3 regions of the Sphingomonas sp. NY01 genome follow, and region 3 is predicted to be linked to each of the others. Evidence: riboswitches for the same ligand, from Rfam matches in the RefSeq annotation. Region 3 holds a riboswitch; each other region holds the start of a gene.
What was found. Region 3 has a riboswitch for cobalamin ahead of NPJ82_RS16915 (DUF1852 domain-containing protein). Riboswitches for the same ligand answer to the same signal wherever they lie in the genome.

Region 1 (7,035 bases), on a different replicon from region 3:
GGGCTGCTGCTGCTTGGAGCGCTTTGGGGGCTTGAGTGGGCGGCGGTGTCGCGGCTGGGCTATGGCATTGCGTGGTTCGCGATCTATGTCGGTCTGATGCAGACGCTGACCGGATTCCGCTGGCGGGCGATGCTCGTCATCTATGCGCAAAGCCTGATCGCCACGATCGCGACGATCGCGCCGCTGCTCGCCGCCTATCGCTGGTTCGTCGCGCCGGCCGCGATGCATTTCGGGCAGCTTGCCCTGTGCGCGCTGCTCGGCTGTGCAGGCTGGGGGGTGGCGATCTTTGCGGTGCGCCACCCCGTCCGGCACGAGGTACTGGCGGTGGCGCAAGGGGTCCTGTCGCGCCTGCCCGCCGGACGAGTGCCGCGGCGTGGCTGATCCGCAGGGGCTCGGCGACCCGGATCAGGCGGCCTTTGCCTGGGCCCGGTTCCGCGAGATCATGGCGTGGATGACGCTCGCTTCGGCCATTGCAGTGGCGGTGGCGATCGCGGCGCTGGCGCACAGTTTCGGGCCGTTGCACCTGGTGACGATGCTGGGCGTCATCGCCGGCGTCGGCGGATCGGTGATGCTGGCCGGTGCATTGATGGGGCTGGCGTTTCTCAGCTCCGGCACCGGCCATGACGAGGATGTGGATCGGCTCGATTAGAGCGGTGCCGGCCCGCTCCCCCTCAGCGATCCTCCAGCATCAGCCGCGCCGTCGCCTTGGCCGAGCCGACCACGCCCGGAATCCCCGCCCCCGGATGCGTGCCGGCACCCACGAAATACAGGTTCGGGATCGCATCGTCGCGGTTGTGCACCCGGAAATAGGCGCTCTGCGTCAGGATCGGCTCCAGCGAGAAGGCCGAGCCCATATGCGCGTTCAGGTCGGTCGCGAAGTCGCTGGGCGCATAGGAGAATTTGGTTACGATCCGCTCATGGATATCGGGGATCAGCCGCCGGCCGACCTCGTCCAGGATGCGCTTTTCCAGGATCGGCCCGACCTCGGCCCAGTCCATCGGGAACTTGCCCATGTGCGGCACCGGCGCCAGCGCGTAGAAGGTCGAATGCCCCTCGGGCGCAAGGCTGGGATCGGTGACGGTCGGGTGGTGCAGATAGAGCGAGAAATCCTCTGCCAGCACCCCGTGATCGTAGATGTCGGTCAGCAGCCCCTTATAGCGCGGCCCGAACAGGATCATGTGGTGCGGGATGCCCGGCCACGTCCCTTTGATCCCGAAATGCACCACGAACAGCGACGGCGAATATTTCTTGCGCTCCAGCCGGTTGGTCACGCGCTTGGCCGAGCGATTGTCGCCCAGCAGGTCGCGGTAGCTGTGCATGATGTCCGCGTTGGACGCGATCGCATCCGCCTGCCCGGTCCAGCCGCTCCTGGTCACCACGCCCGTCGCGCGGTCACCCAGCGTCTCGATCCGCGTGACGGGATCGCCCAGCCGTACCACGCCGCCAATCCGCTCGAACTGCGTCACCATCGCGGCGACCAGCCGGTTGGTGCCGCCGCGCGCGAACCACACGCCGCCGTCGCGCTCCAGCTTGTGGATCAGCGCATAGATCGCGCTCGTCGTCATCGGATTGCCGCCGACCAGCAGCGTGTGGAAGGACAAGGCCTCGCGCAGCTTCTCCGACTTCACGAACTTGGACACCATCGCGTAGACCGAGTTCCACGCTTGGTACTTCGCCAGGGCCGGCGCCGCCTTCACCATCGACGCGAAGTCGAGGAACGCGACATGGCCCAGCTTTTCATAGCCTTCCCGGTACACGCCCGCCGCATAGTCGAGGAAGCGCTGGTACCCGGCAACATCGTCCGGCTCCAGCTTGGCGATCTCGGAGCGCAGCAGCGTGTCCTCGTTGGTATAGTCGAAATTGGTCCCGTCGACCCAGTTCAGCCGGTAGAAGGGGTTGACCGGATCGAGCACCACATCGTCCGCCATCTCGCGGCCGGTCAATTGCCACAGCTCGCGCAGGCAGTTGGGATCGGTGATAACGGTCGGCCCGGCATCGAAGGTGAAGCCGTCGCGTTCCCAGTAATAGGCCCGCCCGCCCGGCTTGTCGCGCGACTCCACGATCGTGGTCTGCACGCCCGCCGATTGCAGGCGGATGGCGAGCGCCAGCCCGCCGAAACCCGACCCGATGACGATCGCGGTCTTCATGCGCGGGCCCCCCTCAGCGCGGAGATCGCGCGGCCGATCGGCACCGGCGGCCGGCCGGTCAGGATACGCGCCTTGTCGGCCATGGTCGATTGTCCTGCATAGAAGCGCCCGATAAGGCCGGGCGCCAGTCGATAGAAGCGCTCAAGCACGCGGTAGCGTTCCTCGGGCTCGGCGGCCCGAAACAGCATGGTGTCGAGCATACGATAGAATTTGCGCGCGTCCCAGGCGTCGCGCGCCAGACCATAGGTCAGGTCGTGCAGGTCCGCGCCTGCAAAGTCGCGCCGCGCCGCGATCGCGCTGGCCGTGCGGATCGCATCGGGCAGCGAATAGCCGGTGGTCGGGTGGAACAGCCCGGCGCGCATCCCGGCCTTGGGCGTCTTGGCCCCGCCCGATCGCCAATAGGCCTCGAAATTGCCGCCCATCGCCACCGGCAACACGCCGGCTTCCTCGCGGACGACCTCGGTGACGTCCCAGTCCATTGCCGCGGCATATCGCTCCAGCCGCGGCACGATCGCCCCGCGGTTGAGGTCGGCGGAGGTCGAATAATAGGTGTCCTCGACGAAGATGCGGTCGACCCCGAAGGGCAGGACGTAGACGAAGCGGTAACCGTCCACCTGCTTCACCGTCGCATCCATCACCACCGGCCGCTCGCGCCCGTGCGGCGCCGCCAGCGCCAGTTCGCGCCCGACGAATTTCTGCCATCCGCAATCCAGCGTGGACAGGTCGCCGGTCCCGCGCGTGTCGATCACGCCCTTTGCCTCGATCCGGTCGCCATCGGCCAGCACCACCGCGGTCGCCGATACGCCCAGCGCCTTGCGCCCTAGCAGCAGCGCCTGTTCGGGCAGGGTGGCGCGCACCACCCGGTCCAGCCGGCTGCTCTCGATCGAGTAATAGGGCTGCGCGATCGTCCGGCCATGCGCCGGAAACGCCACGTCATAGCTGGCCCAGGCATGGGCGACGGCGCGCTCCACGATCCAGCGGTCGCCGCGCGCGACATCGCTGCCGAAGAACGACCACAGGTGGTTGCCGCCGATGCTGTCGCCCGCATCGACCAGCCGGACGTCGAGGTCCGGGTGCCGTCCTTTCAGCGCCAGTGCGACCAGGCTACCCGCCAGACCCGCACCGACGATCGCGACATCGCATGCGATCATGGAAGCCATATCCGCTCGCTACCCCAAACCGCGCACGACGCAAACCACTTACGCAAAAGCACCCTCTCCCCACCGGGAGCATCAGGACGCCCGTGCGCTGCCGATGTGGCCCCTCTCCCCTCCGGGGAGAGGGAGGGGCCCGCCGCGAAGCGGTGGGAGGGTGAGGGGCCGCCAAGCAGCGCATCGCCCGCGGCATCCCCTCACCCTTCCCACTGCCTGACGGCAGCGGGCCCCTTCCCTCTCCCCGTGGGGGAGAGGGATCGAAGAAGCTTGCCCCCCGCCCCCACACCCCCTACCCCAACCCCCGATCGCGCCGGTGCCCCCACAAGGGGCTTAAAAGGGAACACGGTGAAAGGCGGCCGTCGAGCCGCCCCAATCCGCGGCTGTCCCTGCAACTGTAAGCGGCGAGCGCGGTGCCGGACGTGCCCCATCAAGGGCACAGCCACTGGACCGAACGGGTCGACCGTTCGATCTGGGAAGGTACGGCACCGTGGCTGTGACCCGCGAGCCAGGAGACCTGCCGGCGTCAGGTCGCTCTTGTCCGCCGGTCCAGGGGATGGCCGCGGCACGGCTGGTCCGTTGAGCGACGCGCACCCAGGCGGCGGGGGCCGCCACGGCGACGCGTGGCCGGCCGCTCATGGCGTCCGGCCGGCCCTGCGGCGCCGGCCACCGGTTCGCGCCGGTGGCAGGCCCCCGTCATGTCGGACGCCCGCCGGATTGCCGCATGACCCGATCCAATACCTCGTTGAAACGCCGCATCGCCGCGTTGTTCGCGCTGCTGATCCTCGCCAATTTCGCCTGCTGGGCCTGGGCGCTTGCGCTCGCCCGCCACGATGCGCTGCTGCTCGGCACCGCCGCGCTCGCCTGGGGGCTGGGCCTGCGCCACGCGGTCGATGCCGACCATATCGCGGCGATCGACAACGTCACCCGCAAGCTGATGCAGGACGGCCAGCGCCCGGTCGCCGTCGGCTTCTGGTTCGCGCTCGGCCATTCCGCCATCGTGCTGGTCGCCGCCGTCGCGGTCGCGCTGACCGCCAACGCGCTCGCCCGGTTCGAGGCGTTCGGACAGGTCGGCGGCGTCGTCGCCACCGGCATCTCCGCCACCTTCCTGTTCGCCATCGCCGCGATGAACCTCCTGATCCTGCGCTCGGTCTGGGCCAGCTTCCGCCACGTCCGCGCCGGCGGCATCTATGAAGAGGCCGATCTCGACATGCTCACCGCCGCGCGCGGGCCATTGTCGCGGCTGTTCCGGCCGATGTTCCGGCTGGTCACCAAAAGCTGGCACATGGCGCCGCTCGGCCTGTTGTTCGGGCTCGGCTTCGACACCGCGACCGAGGTCGCGATCCTGGGGCTTTCCGCCGCACAGGCCGCCGATGGCATGAGCATCGCCACCATCCTCGTCCTGCCCGCGCTGTTCGCCGCCGGCATGGCGCTGGTCGACACCGCGGACGGGGTGGTGATGCTCGGCGCCTATCGCTGGGCGTTCGTGAAGCCGATCAGAAAACTCTACTACAACATCACCATCACCCTCGTCTCCGCGATCGTCGCGATCGCGATCGGCGGGATCGAGACGCTGGCCCTGATCGCCGACAAGCTGGACCTTCGCGGCGGCGTGTGGACGCTGGCCACCGATCTCGGCGGCAGCTTCAACGGCCTGGGCTTCGCGATCGTCGGGCTGTTCGTCGCCTGCTGGCTGGTCAGCTTCGCCATCTACCGGTGGAAGCGGTTCGACGACACGCCTGTTGTCGGCCCCGCACCCGCCCGCTAAAGCCGTGGCCGGGGCGGATCATCCGCCCCGACGCGCGCCGGTGCCCCTCAAGGGCTTTGAATGGGAATGTGGTGCAAATCCACGGCTGTCCCTGCAACTGTAAGCGGAGAGCGCGCGGCACACGCCCCTTTGTAGGGGCAGCCACTGGGTTTCGATCCGGGAAGGCCGTGCCGCGATCGCGACGACCCGTGAGCCAGGAGACCTGCCGGCGCGGTGTCGCTCTTGCCCGGGTCCAGGGGATGGCCAAGGCACGGTTCTCCGTCTGAGCGACGACACTGGATGCGGCCGGGGTCGCAACCGGTGCGTGGCTTCGGACGCCTGCCCCGCGTCCGCCCGGAGTCCGCGTGCCCGCCGTCAGGCAAGCCCCGTCCGTTTTGTCGTTGATGCAAGGCGCGGGCGGAGAATGCACATGCCGGATCTTTCCCCGGATCTATCCAAAGTCCCCGTCACCATCGTCACCGGCTTTCTGGGGGCGGGCAAGACGACGCTGATCAGCCACCTGATCCGCGCCGCGAACGGCCGCCGCCTCGCGGTCGTGGTCAATGAATTCGGCACGCTCGGCGTCGACGGCGACATCTTGAAGGGGTGCGCCATTCCCGATTGCCCGGCGGAAAACATCGTCGAGCTGGCAAACGGCTGCATCTGCTGCACCGTCGCCGACGATTTCGTGCCAACCGTCGAAGCCTTGCTCGCGCTCGACCCACGCCCCGATCACATCCTGATCGAAACCTCCGGCCTCGCGCTGCCCAAGCCGCTCCTGAAAGCATTCGACTGGCCCGCGATCCGCTCGCGCATCACCGTCGACGGCGTCATCGCGCTGGCGGATGCGGAGGCGGTCGCCGCCGGCCGTTTCGCATCCGATCTCGCCGCGGTCGACGCACAGCGCGCCGCCGACCCCGGCCTCGACCACGAAACCCCGCTGGCCGAGGTGTTCGAGGACCAGCTCGCCTGCGCCGATCTCGTGCTGCTCACCAAGGCCGATCTCGCGGGGCCGGGCGGCCTCGCCGCCGCCCGCGCCGTCATCGCCGCGCAGGCGCCGCGCCCGCTGCCCGTGGTCGAGCTGACCGACGGCATCATCGATCCGCGGGTCGTGCTGGGTCTCGGCGCCGCCGCCGAGGACGACATCGCCGCCCGCCCCTCGCATCATGACGGTGCCGACGATCACGAGCATGAGGATTTCGACAGCATCGTCGTCGATCTGCCCGAAATCGCCACGCCCGACGCGCTCGCCGCCCGGATCGAGGCGCTGGCCGCCTCGCACGACATCCTGCGCGTGAAGGGCTATGCCGCGGTGTCGGGCAAGCCGATGCGCCTGCTCGTCCAGGCGGTGGGCGGCCGCGTCCGCACGCAATATGACCGGCCGTGGCGCGCGGACGAGGCGCGCGCCACCCGCCTCGTCGTCATCGCCGAGCATGACCGCATCGACCCGCCCGCGATACGGACCGCGCTGGCGGGCTGATCCGGCCATGCATCTCGTCTTTCGCGAGAGCCACGGACTGGAGGAGGGCGCCGTGCCACGGGATCTGGGGCAAAGCCCCGGCGACCTGCTGGTGCTCTCCTTCTCCGACAGCGATCTGCGTGCCTTTGCCGCCGGCTGGCAGGGGGCGGGGCGCGCTTCGCTGCGCCTCGCCAATCTGGAGCAGCTCGCGCACCCGCTGTCGGTCGACACCTATGTCGAGCGCACCGCGGTACATGCAAAGGCGATCCTGATCCGCCTGATCGGCGGCCCCTCCTATTGGAGCTACGGCCTGTCGCAGATGGAGCGCATCGCGCGCGACCACGGCATCGCGCTTGCCGTCCTCCCCGCCGATGGCCGCGAGGATGTGCGCCTCGACAAAGCCTCCACGCTCCCCGTCCCCCTGCTCCGCACGCTGGCCGGGCTTTGCGAACAAGGCGGCCCCACCGCCGCCGGCCAAGCGCTCGACCTGTTGGCACAAGCCGCCAACCTCCCGTTCGTGCTGAGCGAAGT
Region 2 (7,035 bases), on a different replicon from region 3:
CAGGAAACCGTTGACGCCGTCTTCGATCAGCTCCGGCATCGACCCACGGTCGATCGCGATGACCGGGGTGCCGCAGGCCATCGCCTCGACCACCGACAGGCCGAAGGGTTCGTCGAAGTTGATGAGGTGGAGAAGCGCCCTGGCGTTGCCGAGTGCGCGGGTGCGGTCCTCGCCGCCGAGCGGGCCGTGATAGATGACCCGGGTGCCGTCAACATGGGGTTGGACGTCGCGGTCCCAGTAACCCTGATCCTGGACGATGCCGGCCATGTGGAGGCGACGGCCGGTGGCGCGGGCGGCGTCGATCGCTTCGCGGGCGCCCTTGTCGGGGTGCATGCGGCCGAAGAAGAGGAGGTCATCGCTGCCGACGGGGTCGAAGGGGAAGTCGTCTACCGGGATGCCGTGGTGGATGGTGGCGGCGTAGCGGAGCGCGGGGTGGCGGTCGGCGTTCGAGATCGCGACATAGTGCACGCGGTCCTGATAGGGCGCGTACATCGGCAGGATCCGGTCGGACGAGAAGCCGTGGATGGTGGTGACCATCGGGGTGGAGACGAGGGGCGCGAAGGCGTGGGCGGGGAAGTCGGCCTGGTTGTGGATCAGGTCGAACTCGGCCGCGCGCGCGAAGACGGTGGAGAGATGGCGCATCTCCCATACCTTGGCGTCGATCGAGGGATCTTCGGAATAGGCGGCGGGGACGGGGCCGGCGAGGGTGGCGGCGGTGATGCTGTCCTGGGTGGCAAACAGGGTGACGTCCACCCCGCGCGCGACAAGCGCCTCGGTCAGCAGGCTGGTGACGAGTTCCCAGGGACCATAGGCGCGCGGCGGGGTGCGCCAGGCGATCGGGGCGATCATCGCGATCTTCATGAAAAGGGCGTTACCGTTCTGGCTGGAGGATGACGCCCTGGTTGGGCGCGAGGGTATCGGTGAAGGGGTCGGGAGTGGTGGACAGCAGCAGGCGCCATGCGCCCGGCGGCAGGATGACGGGGTGCGGCGTCGTGCCGAGGTTGAGCGCGACGACGATGCGGTCGTCGCCGCAGACGCGTTCATAGGCGAGAACATCGCCCTCCGCCTCGATCAACCGGAACTGGCCGACGCCGAGCGCGGGATGGCGGCGGCGCAGGGCGAGCAACGCCCGGTGCAACGACAGCATCGAGGCCGGGTCATCCCGTTCGGCCGCGACGTTCCGCGTCCGCCAGTCCGCCCCGAGCGGAAGCCATGGTTCGGCGGTGGAGAAGCCGGCATGGGGGCCGGCATCCCATGGCATCGGTGTGCGAACCGGATCGCGGCCGAGGCCGAGGCCGGGTTCGCGCAACTCGCGCGGGTCCTGCACCCGGTCGGGCGGGATGGTCGCATCCTCCAGCCCCAGTTCGTCGCCATAATAAAGGGTGGGCGTGCCGCGCAGGGTGAGCAGCAGCATGGCGGCGACACGGGCCTGTTCGGCTCCGCGCTTGGTGGCGCTGCGTGGGCGATCATGGTTGCCCAGCACCCAGTTGGGCCAGCCGCCGGGGGGGAGCGCTGCCTCATAATCGGCGATCATCTGCGCCAGCGTGCGCGCGTCCCAGCGGGCGTCGATCAACTGGAAGTTGAAGGGCAGGTGGACGCCGCTTTCGTCCTGCCCGTAATAGTGCATCAGGCGTTCGAGCGGCAGGTAGATCTCGCCGATCAGCACGCGCTCCTCGCCGGGGGTGCTGTAATCGTCGGCGATGCGGCGCATGTCGCCGGCGATGGCGTGCACCTCGGGCTGGTCGGTGGAGTGGAGTTGCAGCACACGGTGCATCTCGCCCATGCTGACGTGCCAGGCGGGGTTCAGCGGATTGTCGGGAAAATCGGCGTGCTTGACCATGTGCCACAGCACGTCGATGCGGAAGCCATCGACGCCGCGAGCGAACCAGAAGCGCAGCACGTCCAGCATCGCCGCACGCACATCCGGGTTGCGCCAGTTGAGGTCTGGCTGTTCCTTCAGAAAGGCGTGATAGTAATATTGGCCGGTCGCCTCGTCCCATTCCCAGGCGGGGCCGCCGAAATCGCTGATCCAGTTGTTGGGCACGCCGCCATCCGGTGCGGCGTCGCGCCACAGATACCAGTCGCGTTTCGGGTTGGTGCGCGACGCGCGACTTTCGCGAAACCAGGGATGCTGGTCCGAACTGTGGTTCGGCACGAAATCGAGCAGTATCTTCAGCCCGCGGGCATGGGCGGCGGCGAGCAGCGCATCGAAATCGGCCAGCGTGCCGAAACGCGGATCGATCCCGCAATAATCCGCCACGTCATAGCCGAAATCGGCCATGGGCGAGGGGAAGATCGGCGAGATCCAGATCGCATCGACGCCGAGATCGACCAGATAATCGAGCCGCGCGGCGATGCCGTTCAGGTCGCCGATGCCGTCGCCGTCGCTGTCCTGAAACGAGCGGGGATAGATCTGGTACAGGACGGCGGATCGCCACCATGGTGCTTCCGTGGTCACGTCCGGGGCCGATATGCTCATCGGAAGCGATCCTTGCGCAGGCGGGTCATCCGGCAGGCGAGATCGGCCTCGCCGCTGGCGACCAGATAATGGTCGCCGCCATCGGCCAGCCCGGTGGAAAAGACGACGGGGGTCGGCAGGTACATCTGGTGCGCGATGTCGGCGGTGAGGGCGGGTGCGGCCTCAATCAAGGGCGCATCGTCCTCCAGCCGCAGGATGCGGGTGGGGTCGTCGCGGTCGAGCAGCGCCCAGAAACTGCGATAGATGCCGACCGTCTCGCGCCGCTCGACGCCGTGATAGAGGGTCAGCCAGCCTTCATCGGTCAGCACCGGCTGCGTGCCGCCGCCGATCTTCATCGCCGAGGTGGAGCCTTTGCGCGCGCGAATGCCGGGTGCCTCCAGCGGCTTCCAGTGGAGCGCGTCGGGGGAGGCGGCGAAGTTGATCGCGGGGCCGCCGACATAGGGGCTGTCCTCGGGATAGGCGAAATACACCTCTCCCAAAGGCCTGGTCAGCGCCATGAAGCGGTCGCCGACCAGCCCTTCGAACAGGATCATGTCCTTGTTCTGATGATCGAGGACGATCCCCTCCAGCCGGTAATCTATGCCGTTGTCGGAGATGTGGAGGGTGGTGCAGTGACGCTCGGCAGAGACCGAACAGGTGGTCATGTACCAGCGATCGGCGATGCGGCTGATCCGGGCATCCTCGACCCCGTAATCCTGATAGGGGGCGGCGGGCTCGATCACCTTGTCGTAATGGACCGCGACGATGCGCTCGCCATCGGGGGTGAGTTCGACCGGCAGCAGCCAGGACAGCGAGGTGAGCGCCAGCATGCGGTGGGCATGGCCCTTCAGCGCGAACTGGCGCGGGTCGGTCATGTCGACGCCGGCAAGGGGGTAGCGGTCGAGCACATAGCCGCCGGGCGTCCAGCGGATGGCGCGGACATGGCCGTCCACCACCGGCTGCGCCAGTGCCTCGGCAATGCGGACCATCAGCAGCAGGTTGCCGTTCGGCAATCGCGCCATGCCGGGATTGAACGCGCCCAGCACATAGGTCGGCTCGGCGATCCCGCGACGCAGCGGCGAGCGTGCGAGGTCGACATCGTCGGGACGGAAGATCAGGAAGTCGTCGGCCATGCGGGCGCGAACGCGGCGGCGTGGGCCGGCGTTCCTTCAGATCGCGGCGTCGCGCAGGAAGACGCGCCAGCGTTCCTCGAAAAACGCATCCGGCGAAAGGCCGCAAAAGGGATCGGGCAGGCCGAATTGGAGGCGCCGGGTCGGGCCGTCGAGCAGGTCGCCCAGCAGATGGTAGAGGCAGGTCGGATCGGCCTGGCGGAGCAGCCCGGCGGCTTGCGCGTGGCGGATGCGGTCGAGCATGGGCGCGGACATGATCCGGTTCCACGCGGCGAAGCGGGTGCGCAGCTCCTCCGAATAGGCGGCCTCCGAGGTGAGAAAGGCCATGAAGCGGACATTGTCGGGCGACAGGCAGAAGCCAAAGAAATGGCGCGAGGCGCGCTTCAGCGAGGCGAGGGGATTTTCCGCGCCGTCGCCCTCGACGAACGCCTCGGCCAGTCGCTCAAGGTCGCGCGTCACTACCGCATCGAGGAGCGCCATCTTGCCGGGATAGCGGCGATAGATGGTGTGCTTGCTGACGCCGACGGCAGCGGCGATCTCCTCCATCGAGGTGCCGTCGATGCCGCGGCAGCAAAAGGCCTCGCGCGCGCCGGTGAGGACCAGGTCGTTGATCTGCTGCGCCTGTTCGCGGGTGGGTCGTCCGGTGGTGCGTTTGTCGGTGGGCATGATCTTCTTTTGCGGGCGGGGTCGCGCACGTCAAATATCGGGCGGCTGCAGGCGCAGCGCCAGACCGGCGGCGACGAAATAGGCACGCTCCACCACCGCGGCCACCGCCTGGTTGAGCCGGCCGGCCTCGTCGCGAAAGGTGCGGCCGAGCGGGGTTTCGGGGACGAGGCCGAGCCCCACCTCGTTGGAGACGAGGAACAGCGGCGCGCGCGCTTCGCCGATCGCGGCGAGCAGGTCGGCGCGGGCGGCAGCGACGTCGTGATCGCCGAGCATGACGTTGGTCAGCCACAGGGTCAGGCAATCGACCAGGATCGCACCGCCCACGGCCTCGCGGATCGCCGCGGGCAGCGCGACCGGGCAGTCGATCGTCGTCCAGCGCGCGTCGCGATCGGCACGGTGCCGGGCGATGCGCTCCGCCATCTCGTCGTCGAACGCCTGGCCCGTCGCGCAGTAGATCAGCGGCGCGGCGAAGCGCTCCGCCGCGGTCTGGGCCAGCTGGCTCTTGCCCGAGCGGGCACCCCCGAGGAACAACGTCGTCGCCATCTTGCCCCCGTGCCCGCCCCCGCCTAAGGGCGCAAGCGTGACAGGTTCCCGGAGACGGGATGAAAAGGGAATTCGGAAGCGACGCCCGGACCGGGCCGGCGTGATCCGAAGCTGCCCCCGCAACTGTGACCGGCGAGCCTCGCCCATCCCCATGCCACTGGAGTTGATCCGGGAAGGCCGGGCGCGGCGCTGACCCGGGAGCCAGGAGACCTGCCTGTCGCGGTCTGTCCTTCGCGCGGACGGGGTGTGCCGGGCGATCGAGGAATGATCCTCGCGTGACGACGTCTTTGGGGGCGTGGGTGCAGCGGGGCTTGTTCGGCGCCGCCCGTGCGCGTGCCCCCTGTTGCGAACGCGAAGGGGGAAACAAGAGCTGTGACGATTCGATATCTATTGGCGGCGCCGGTGCTGCTCGCCGCGCTGCCGGCCTGGGGCCAGAGCGCGCAGTCCAATGCCGGACTGGAACAGGTGCAGGGCGCCGACGACCGCATCGTGGTGACGGCCAACCGCGCCGCGCAACCGATCGACCGGGTGGGCCAGGCGATAAGCGTGCTGGACACCGCCGAGATCACGCGGCGCCAGTCGGTGGCGGTGGCCGACCTGCTGCGCCAGACGCCCGGCGTGACCATCGCCCGCAACGGCGGGATCGGCACGCAGACCGGGGTCAGCATCCGCGGTGCGGAAACCGACCAGACGGTGGCACTGATCGACGGCATCAAGCTGAACGATCCGTCGGCGCCCGGCGGCGGGTTCAACTTCGGCGGATTGCTGGTGGGGAATATCGCGCGGATCGAGGTGCTGCGGGGTGCGCAGTCGGTGCTGTGGGGCAGCCAGGCGATCGGCGGTGTGGTGAACCTGATCACGCGGCAGCCGACCGAGGCACTGTCGGTCAACGCGCGCGCGGAAGGGGGCTGGCGCGATACGGGGCAGGTGTTCGCGAACGTGTCGGGCAAGGCGGGGCCGGTCGCGGCGAGCCTTGGCGGCGGGTATTTCACCAGCGACGGCCTGTCCGCCTTTGCCGGCGGGACCGAGCGCGACGGATATCGCAACTACGGCGCCAATGGCAGCGTGACGGTGGACGTTGCCACCAACCTGTCGCTGGACCTGCGCGGATTCTATTCGGATGGCCGGACGGAGATTGACGGCTTTCCCGCACCCGCCTTCACCTTTGGCGATACGCGCGAATATGGCACGTCGAAGCAGTTCGTCGGCTATGGCGGCGCGAACTTGGCGCTGTTCGACGGGCGGCTGCGCAACCGGCTGGGCTATGCCTATACGCAGACGCGGCGGCGCAACATCGATCCGGACGGGGTGCCGACCGAGACGTTTCGCGGCAATGGCCGCAACGAGCGTATAGAATATCAGGGGCTGCTCGACCTGAGCGACGCGGTGCAGGGCACGTTCGGCGCGGAGCGCGAGGTGACGCGGTTCACCACCACGAGCTTTGGCGGGCCGGAAACGCGCGGGCGGGCGCGGCTGTTCAGCGTCTATGGCCAGTTGGCGGTGACGCCCGTCGCAGGGCTGACCGTGACGGGCGGCGTGCGCCATGACGACCATAACGTGTTCGGCGGCGCGACCACGGTATCGGCCAGCGGCGTCTGGTCGCCCAATGGCGGCAATACGCTGTTCCGGGGCAGCTATTCGGAAGGGTTCAAGGCGCCGACGCTGTACCAGTTGCAGAGCGAATATGGCAACGCGCTGCTCGATCCCGAACGGTCGAAGGGCTGGGACGCGGGCATTACGCAGCGCGCGCTGGACGGTGCGATCGAGGCGAGTGCGACATGGTTCCACCGCACCTCGCGCGACCTGATCACCTTCGTGTCGTGCGCCGCGCCGCTTTCCGGCATCTGTGCGGGGCGGCCGTTCGGTACCTATGACAATGTCGCGCGGGCACGGTCACAGGGGCTGGAGTTCACCCTGGCGCTGGTGCCGGTCGAGGCGTTGCGGCTGAGTGCGGCCTATACCTATCTGGACGCCGAGGATCGCTCGGCGGGCACCGCCGGTTTCGGGCGGCGGCTGGCCCGGCGGCCGGATCACAGCGTGACGGTGAATGCCGATTACCGCTGGGCGTTCGGGCTGGAGACGGGGGCGACGGTGACGAGTGTCGGCGACAGCTTCAACGATGCGGCCAATGTTCGCCGGCTCGATGGGTACACGCTGGTCGACCTGCGCGCATCGATGCCGGTGACGGGCAATCTGGCCGTCTATGGCCGGATCGAGAACCTGTTCGACGAACGCTAC
Region 3 (7,035 bases):
CCGGGTGCCGGAACAGCGCGATAGGAAGACTGTTCAATTGATGACCGATGCCGAAGCCCAGCGCTTGGTCCAACCGGCGCCTTGTTGATTTCTCCCCAAACGCAACGAGGCGCCATTTAGCCCTCTGCGATCGCCGCGCCCTTTCGGATTCGATTACGCTCCGTTAGCTCACCGCGTTGGGCAAGACGGTCCCAATTCAAGGCGGACTGCAAATGGCGTTCCTGCACGCGTTCTAGCGTTGCCTCGGCCGCGGCTCGCCGCTCGACCTCCGCCTGCTTGCGACAAAATATGTGATCCGCGATCATAGTTAACCCTCCCGCTCCCGCTGAACGCATAACGAGGCACTTCGTCCCCGCGACCGTGGCAACCAAGACGGGGCTACGCGTTTTCGCGTCATTGCACGGAGGATTAACGTTGGACAATGTAGCGCTCATCAACGTCAATACCGCCTCGGCCGAGGAGCTGGACGCCGTCCCAGCCTTGAAAGGCCACGGCTTCGAGATCGTACGCTATCGCGGCGAGCGCGGCCGCTTCACCGATCTTCGACAACTCGACGAGGTGCCCGGATTGACCGGGAAGGCTGACGATGGTCGCACCGCGCTGACGGTCGGCGACGCCTGAGTATGCGCGGCTAGGTGTAGCGGCTCGCAAACATAGCGGCGTCTGCTCGCCATCGAAGCGATTTTGTGCTCACGCTCTCTGCCACTGGCGGGTAAGCGTGATGTGGAGACCGCGGATTATGCGGCTTGTGCGGTCGGCTGATGTGCCGGCGGCATCCAGTTCCACGGCATGAGTTCATCCCATCGGCTGGCAAGCCAGTCTGCCGCGACTTTGGCGATGACGTCTGCGATATAGGTCTGCGGATCGACGCCGTTGGCCTTGCAGGTCTGGATGACGGTGTAGATGGCAGCGGCCCGTTCGCCGCCTGCGCGCGAACCGGCGAACAGCCAGTTGCGGCGTCCGACCGCGACACCGCGCAGCGCACGCTCCGCGATATTGTTGTCGATCTCCAGGCGGCCATCGTCGAGGAAGCGGGACAGCGCTGGCCAGCGCTTCGTGCCATAGGCGATGGCCCTTGCCATGTCGGACCTGGACGACAGGCGGCGCAAGCTGGCGTCGAGCACCTCGCGCAAGGCGTCGACCAGCGGTCGACTTTTTTCCTGTCGGGCTCGACATCGCACGTCGGGTGGTTGGCCACGGACCTCGGCCTCGACAGCGTAAAGCGTGCCGATCCGCTCGAGGATGTTGGTTGTCAGCGGCGTGGGTGACCGCTCGTGCAGATCGAAGACCTTTCGGCGAAAGTGTGCCCAACACGCGACTTCGGTCACGCCGCTGCGGTAGAGCCCGTCATAGCCGGCATAGGCATCGGCCTGAAGGAAACCGCGGAAGCCGGCGAGATGGGCCATCGGGTGCGCGGCCGTGCGGTCGGGCGTGAAGCGATACCAGGTCGCGCGCGGCGCCGTGCCGCCGGACGCCTGGTCGTCGGCTGCGTACACCCATAGCCGCCCGGTCGCGGTCTTCCCCCGGCCGGGGTCGAGCACCGGCACGGGCGTGTCGTCGGCATGGATCTTGTCGGCCTTGAGCACCTCGTCACGGATGCGGCTGACGATGGGGTCGAGGAGCACCGCGGCCTGTCCGGTCCAGCCCGCCAGCGTCGAGCGGTCGATGTCGAGCCCTTGCGCGGCCATCATCTCGGCCTGGCGGTAAAGCGGCAAATGGTGGTCGAACTTCGAGACGACGACATGCGCCAGCGTAGCGAAGGTGGCCTTGCCACGCGCCACGGCGCTGACCGGGGCGGTAGCCTGGACGATCTTCTCGCACACCCGGCAGCTGTATTTGGGGCGGACGTTGCGCACGACCCGCCAGCGCACCGGCACGATGTCGAGCATCTCGTGTGCGTCCGAGCCGAGCGCGCGCAATGCACCGCCACAGTCCGGGCAGGTGCAGGCACCCGACGCCGGCTCATGGACGACCTCCTCGCGCGGCAGATGTCCGGGAAGACTGCGGACGGGCACCGGCCGAACCGCCACGCCGCTGTCGGCCATCTCAGGCCCAGGCGCGTTGCGCTCCGTCTCCAGTTCCTCCAGCGCCAGTTCGAGCTGCTCGATCTCGCGGCCGAGCTTCTCGGACGAGGCGCCGAATTGCATCCGCCGCAGCCGCGCGATCTGTCCGCGCAGCGTATCGATGAGCAGGTCGCGGGCAGCCAGAGCGGCATTGGCCCGGGCGAGTAAGGCCTCCAGCGCGGCGATCCGCGCGGTGGCATCTGCAGGGGAAACAGGCGCTTCCGACACGCTGTCTTCATAGCAGATTGCAGGTCGGCGAGCGAGCAAAAGCGGCGTAAAACCGCCGTTCTCACCCCGCCAGCGTCGGCGCGAACGTCCGCTCGGGGCGTCGCCAGTCGATGCCCTCCAGCAGCATCGACAATTGCGCCGGCGTCAGCACCACCGTGCCGGTCGCGGTCACCGGCCAGACGAAGCGGCCACGGTCGAGCCGCTTGGAAAACAGGCACAGCCCCTGCCCATCGAACCACAGCAGCTTGACCAGATGTCCCCGTTTGCCCCGGAACGCGAACAGCGCACCCGAATGAGGATTCTGCGCCAGCACCTGCTGCACCAGCACCGCCAGACCATCGAAGCCCTTGCGCATGTCGGTCACCCCGCACGCCAGGAACACCCGCGTCGGTAGCGGCACCGGGCTCACCGCAGCACCGACAGCACCCGCGCCAGCGCGCCTGCATCCACGCCTGCGTCGACGCTTACCCGCACACCGCTCGGCAGTTCGATGTGGATGAGCCCCGATGAACATGGTGCCGGCTGTGGCGCTGACGGCGTCAGTTCCGCCACCTGCACCTCGGCAAATACCGGCAGCGACGGCATCGCCCCGGCCAGCTTGCCTTCGTGCAGCTGCTTGCGCCACGTGTAGATTAGGCTGCTCGATACCTCGCGATGTGCGATGACATCGCAGACCCGAACCCCCGGCCGGAACGCCTCGGCCAGAATCTCCAGCTTCTCCGCGTCGGACCATCGCCGTCGACCCGATACCCGGCCGACCACCTCTATCCGACCAGTCATACGAGTGCTCGTATGACTGGTCGTAGAACCGATAACTTCCTGCACCGCCCGCACCCTCTTCAAAGGCGGCAAGCATCCCGGCTACCGGCGCTACCGCAAGGCGGCCTGCTGACCACGCTTACACTGGCGGGCGGTATCGTGCTCGAATTAGCTGTCAGCGAGCTCGCCATCATCGGGCGCTGCTCGCAATCGAGGATGGCTGCTCACATTATCCGCTCCGGGCGGATGCCAAAGGCGAGTCCATTTCACGGGCCGGATCGTCCCATTTCTCCGTCTCCAACCGGCCATTTCGGGAATGAGCAATCGGGAACATATTTTGGGAAAACGGCTATTTCCCTGCCGTTCGGCGCGCCTTGCGACCGTCAGCCGTCCCGTTGGAGGTTCCTTTTTGGGAAAGTTTGGGGGGCCGTGTTATCCGATACTACCAAGCGGCTTTGCTCGACCATCTCCATCAACCGAAACCATCGTGAACAGCGCCGTGGCCGCATGTCGTCGTTCCCCGGATATTAAATCCTCGGCGCTCAGATCCACACTGATCCGCACAGAGCTGCGCCCCGTCATCTGTACTCCGGCAGTTAGCTCGACCATCTCCCCCTCCCGGATAGGGGAACGGAAGTCGATCCGGTCAGATGCTGCCATAACCATGACAGCCCGTGCCTGGCGCGTTGAGGCAATGAAGGCCGCCTTGCCCATCATGCGAAGCGCATCGCCACCATAGAGGGTGCCGTAATGGTTGGTCTGGTTCGGGAAAATCATCTCGACCATTCGCAATGGCTCCGCCGCATCATGCGGGACCGTCTCGCCCATCGGCGGCAGAGGGTCTTCGCTTCCGACCGAGACGAGCGTGAAACGGCCTAGCGTACACAGCCGTCGTTCGCCGGATACCGGCGCCTCTGCGATCAGTTCGACCTCTACGTCGAGCGACTTCCGCCCCACCCGCACGACCCGGCCTGTCACCTCGACCATGTCGCCGATCCGGGCTGGTGCCGTGAAATCGATCTTCTCCGAAGAGGCGGTGACGAAGGCCGCGCGGCCATGGCGTGATGCGGCGAGGAAAGCGACCTTGTCCATATGCGCCAGGGCCACACCGCCGAACAGCGTGCCGTGATGGTTGGCATCGCCCGGGAAGACCATGTCGATCAGCTGGATGGAAGTGCTGCGATAGTCCTGTGGCATCCTGGTCCTCAATCATGCGCGAGGATATCCAGACGCCAGCTACCAGCGAGAGAGTTACACCTCTCCCGCAGCAACGCAGCGGCCAGACCGGGCACCCCGCCGGTGGTCGTTATGGCGTCGAAGGCAGGTCTCCTGGCTCGCAGGTCGTCGTCAAAATCCCGGCCTTCCCAGCGCCAAAGCGCCAGTGACACACGAGGGGATTTCTACTCGCCGCTTACAGTTGCGGGGGCAGCATCGGCATTGAACCGATTTCCCGTCTTAGCCTTCGGCCATCCGGCGAAGGAACCTTGACCGTGCCAGGGTCGCAGGAAACGTCCCTATAGGTCAAGACCAGGGGGGATTTTCGACACCGCATGGCACAGTCGAAGTCATCACGATCACGACTGCGCTTCGCAGGAGATGAAGATATAAAGATATCTTTATATCAACGTTGACACCATCGGGCTAATGGTGTTGAACGGATATGTCGAGGTTCCCCATCCCAGGCGTGGCGATGGGGCTAAGACGGGAAGTCGGTGGTGTCCTTCGGGGCAGAATCCGGCGCTGCCCCCGCAACTGTAAGCGGCGAGTGGCGGCTCCATTTCGTGTCACTGGGCTCCCGCAAGGAGCCTGGGAAGGCCGGAGCCACCGCGTTGACCCGTGAGCCAGGAGACCTGCCTTCGACGCCATAACGTTCCTCGGACGGGGGTTCCTCCGGTGGATCGCGCTTGATGCGACGGTCCGTGGCTTGCCGCCATCCGGGCCTGTTCACGCCTTGCGCGATTTCGCCTGACCTCCCGCCCGTAAAGCCAGGGTTGAGTCATGACGAATAGCGGGTTTACATTCTCGATCAGCAGTATCCCGTTCGACGAAAACTATCGTCCGGCCGACAACACGCGCATCACTACCAACTTTGCCAATCTCGCGCGCGGGGACAGCCGCCAGGAGAATTTGCGCAACACGCTGATGATGATCGACCATCGCTTCAACGCGCTGATGCACTGGGATAATCCCAAGGGTGATCGCTACATGCTGGAGCTGAAAATCGTCTCGGCCGCGCTCACGCTCGGGAACGATGCCGACGACGAAGCCTTCCCGCTGATCGAGATCCTGCACACAACTGTGACCGACCGGGTCAGCGGCGAGCGCAGCGATGGTATGATCGGCAACAACTTCTCTTCCTACGTGCGTGACTACGATTTCAGCGTCGTCCTGCCCGATCATCTGAAGGCCGGACGTGGCGGCGCGCCGGAGGGCTTCGGCGATCTGCACGGCAACCTGTTCAAGCATTTCCTCGCATCGAGCGCGTACCGCACCGCGTTCCGTAAGCACCCGGTCATCTGCCTGAGCGTGTCGAGCAAGGAGGTCTATCACCGGACCGCCAACGTGCATCCGATCCTGGGCGTCGAGTATCGCAATGACAAATTCTCACCCACCGATCAGTATTTCGCGAAGATGGGCATGAAGGTGCGGTATTTCATGCCGCCGCATAGTGTCGCGCCGTTCGCCTTCTACCATATCGGCGATCTGGTCAGCGACTATACCAACCTGGAACTCGCCAGCACCGTCGCGACGATGGAGACGTTCCAGAAAATCTATCGTCCAGAAATCTACAACGCCAATTCTGTGGCGGCGGAGCATTATCAGCCGAGCCTGAGGTATCAGGACTATTCGCTGACCCGCATAGTCTACGATCGTGAAGAGCGCAGCCGCCTCGCCATTGAGCAGGGCAAATTTGCTGAAGAGCATTTCATCAAGCCGCACGCTGCCGCGCTGCAACGCTGGTCTGCGACCTGCGGCTTCTGATCCCCACGACACAAAGGTATTACTGATGACGACACTATTGCCGACGACGACCGCGGGCAGTCTGCCCAAGCCATCGTGGCTGGCCCAGCCCGAGAGCCTGTGGTCGCCGTGGAAGCTAGAGGGCGAGGAACTGATTGCGGGCAAGCAGGACGCGCTGCGCCTGGCCGTCGACGATCAGCGGCAGGCGGGCATCGACATCCTGGGGGACGGCGAGCAGACGCGGCAGCACTTCGTCACGACGTTCATCGAGCATCTCGACGGCGTCGATTTTGAGAAGCGCGAGACGGTGCGCATCCGCAACCGTTATGACGCCAGCGTGCCTACCGTCGTTGGTGCCGTCTCACGGTCGACGTCTGTGTTCGTCGACGATGCTCGCTTCCTGCGCGCCCAGACCGACCGGCCGATCAAGTGGACACTACCCGGGCCGATGACGATGATCGACACTCTCTACGACGCGCATTACCGGAGCCGCGAGAAGCTGGCATGGGAGTTCGCACGCATTCTCAACGAAGAAGCGCGCGAGCTGGAGGCCGCCGGCGTCGACATCATCCAGTTCGACGAACCCGCCTTCAACGTCTTCTTCGACGAAGCGAACGACTGGGGCATCGCCACGCTAGAGCGCGCGGCCGAGGGACTGAATGCCGAGACCGCCGTCCACATCTGCTATGGCTATGGCATCAAGGCCAATACCGACTGGAAGAAGACGCTCGGCACCGAATGGCGCCAGTATGAGGAAACCTTCCCAAACCTTCAGAAGTCGAAGATCGATATCATCTCGCTCGAATGCCAGAACTCGCGCGTGCCGATGGACCTGATCGAACTCATTCGCGGGAAGAAGGTGATGGTCGGTGCGATCGACGTCGCGACGGACACGATCGAGACACCAGAACAGGTCGCCGACACGCTGCGCAATGCGCTGCGCTTCGTCGACGCCGACAAGCTCTTGCCCGCCACAAACTGCGGCATGGCGCCGCTGTCGCGCAACGTCGCGCGAGGTAAGCTA

Region 1: linked by a shared signal. The riboswitch ahead of NPJ82_RS01865 (HoxN/HupN/NixA family nickel/cobalt transporter) and the one ahead of NPJ82_RS16915 (DUF1852 domain-containing protein) in region 3 are both predicted to bind cobalamin.
Region 2: linked by a shared signal. The riboswitch ahead of NPJ82_RS06205 (TonB-dependent receptor) and the one ahead of NPJ82_RS16915 (DUF1852 domain-containing protein) in region 3 are both predicted to bind cobalamin.

The regions. Positions count from the first base shown of each region.
Region 1 is NZ_CP101722.1:367,636-374,670, reverse strand. It holds gene NPJ82_RS01885 (oligosaccharide flippase family protein) at 1-381, shown strand, start outside; gene NPJ82_RS01880 (hypothetical protein) at 374-649, shown strand; gene NPJ82_RS01875 (phytoene desaturase) at 672-2,147, opposite strand; gene crtY (lycopene beta-cyclase CrtY) at 2,144-3,307, opposite strand; cobalamin riboswitch at 3,596-3,838, shown strand; gene NPJ82_RS01865 (HoxN/HupN/NixA family nickel/cobalt transporter) at 4,023-5,066, shown strand; cobalamin riboswitch at 5,088-5,291, shown strand; gene cobW (cobalamin biosynthesis protein CobW) at 5,476-6,525, shown strand; gene cobN (cobaltochelatase subunit CobN) at 6,533-7,035, shown strand, end outside.
Region 2 is NZ_CP101722.1:1,235,907-1,242,941, forward strand. It holds gene NPJ82_RS06180 (glycosyltransferase family 4 protein) at 1-861, opposite strand, end outside; gene NPJ82_RS06185 (alpha-amylase family glycosyl hydrolase) at 872-2,479, opposite strand; gene NPJ82_RS06190 (glycosidase) at 2,476-3,591, opposite strand; gene NPJ82_RS06195 (TetR/AcrR family transcriptional regulator) at 3,628-4,254, opposite strand; gene cobU (bifunctional adenosylcobinamide kinase/adenosylcobinamide-phosphate guanylyltransferase) at 4,285-4,797, opposite strand; cobalamin riboswitch at 4,823-5,030, shown strand; gene NPJ82_RS06205 (TonB-dependent receptor) at 5,170-7,035, shown strand, end outside.
Region 3 is NZ_CP101723.1:219,466-226,500, reverse strand. It holds gene NPJ82_RS16940 (helix-hairpin-helix domain-containing protein) at 415-621, shown strand; gene NPJ82_RS16935 (IS66 family transposase) at 738-2,309, opposite strand; gene tnpB (IS66 family insertion sequence element accessory protein TnpB) at 2,353-2,700, opposite strand; gene NPJ82_RS16925 (transposase) at 2,697-3,071, opposite strand; gene NPJ82_RS16920 (acyl-CoA thioesterase) at 3,483-4,247, opposite strand; cobalamin riboswitch at 4,352-4,552, opposite strand; cobalamin riboswitch at 4,700-4,923, shown strand; gene NPJ82_RS16915 (DUF1852 domain-containing protein) at 5,049-6,032, shown strand; gene NPJ82_RS16910 (methionine synthase) at 6,058-7,035, shown strand, end outside.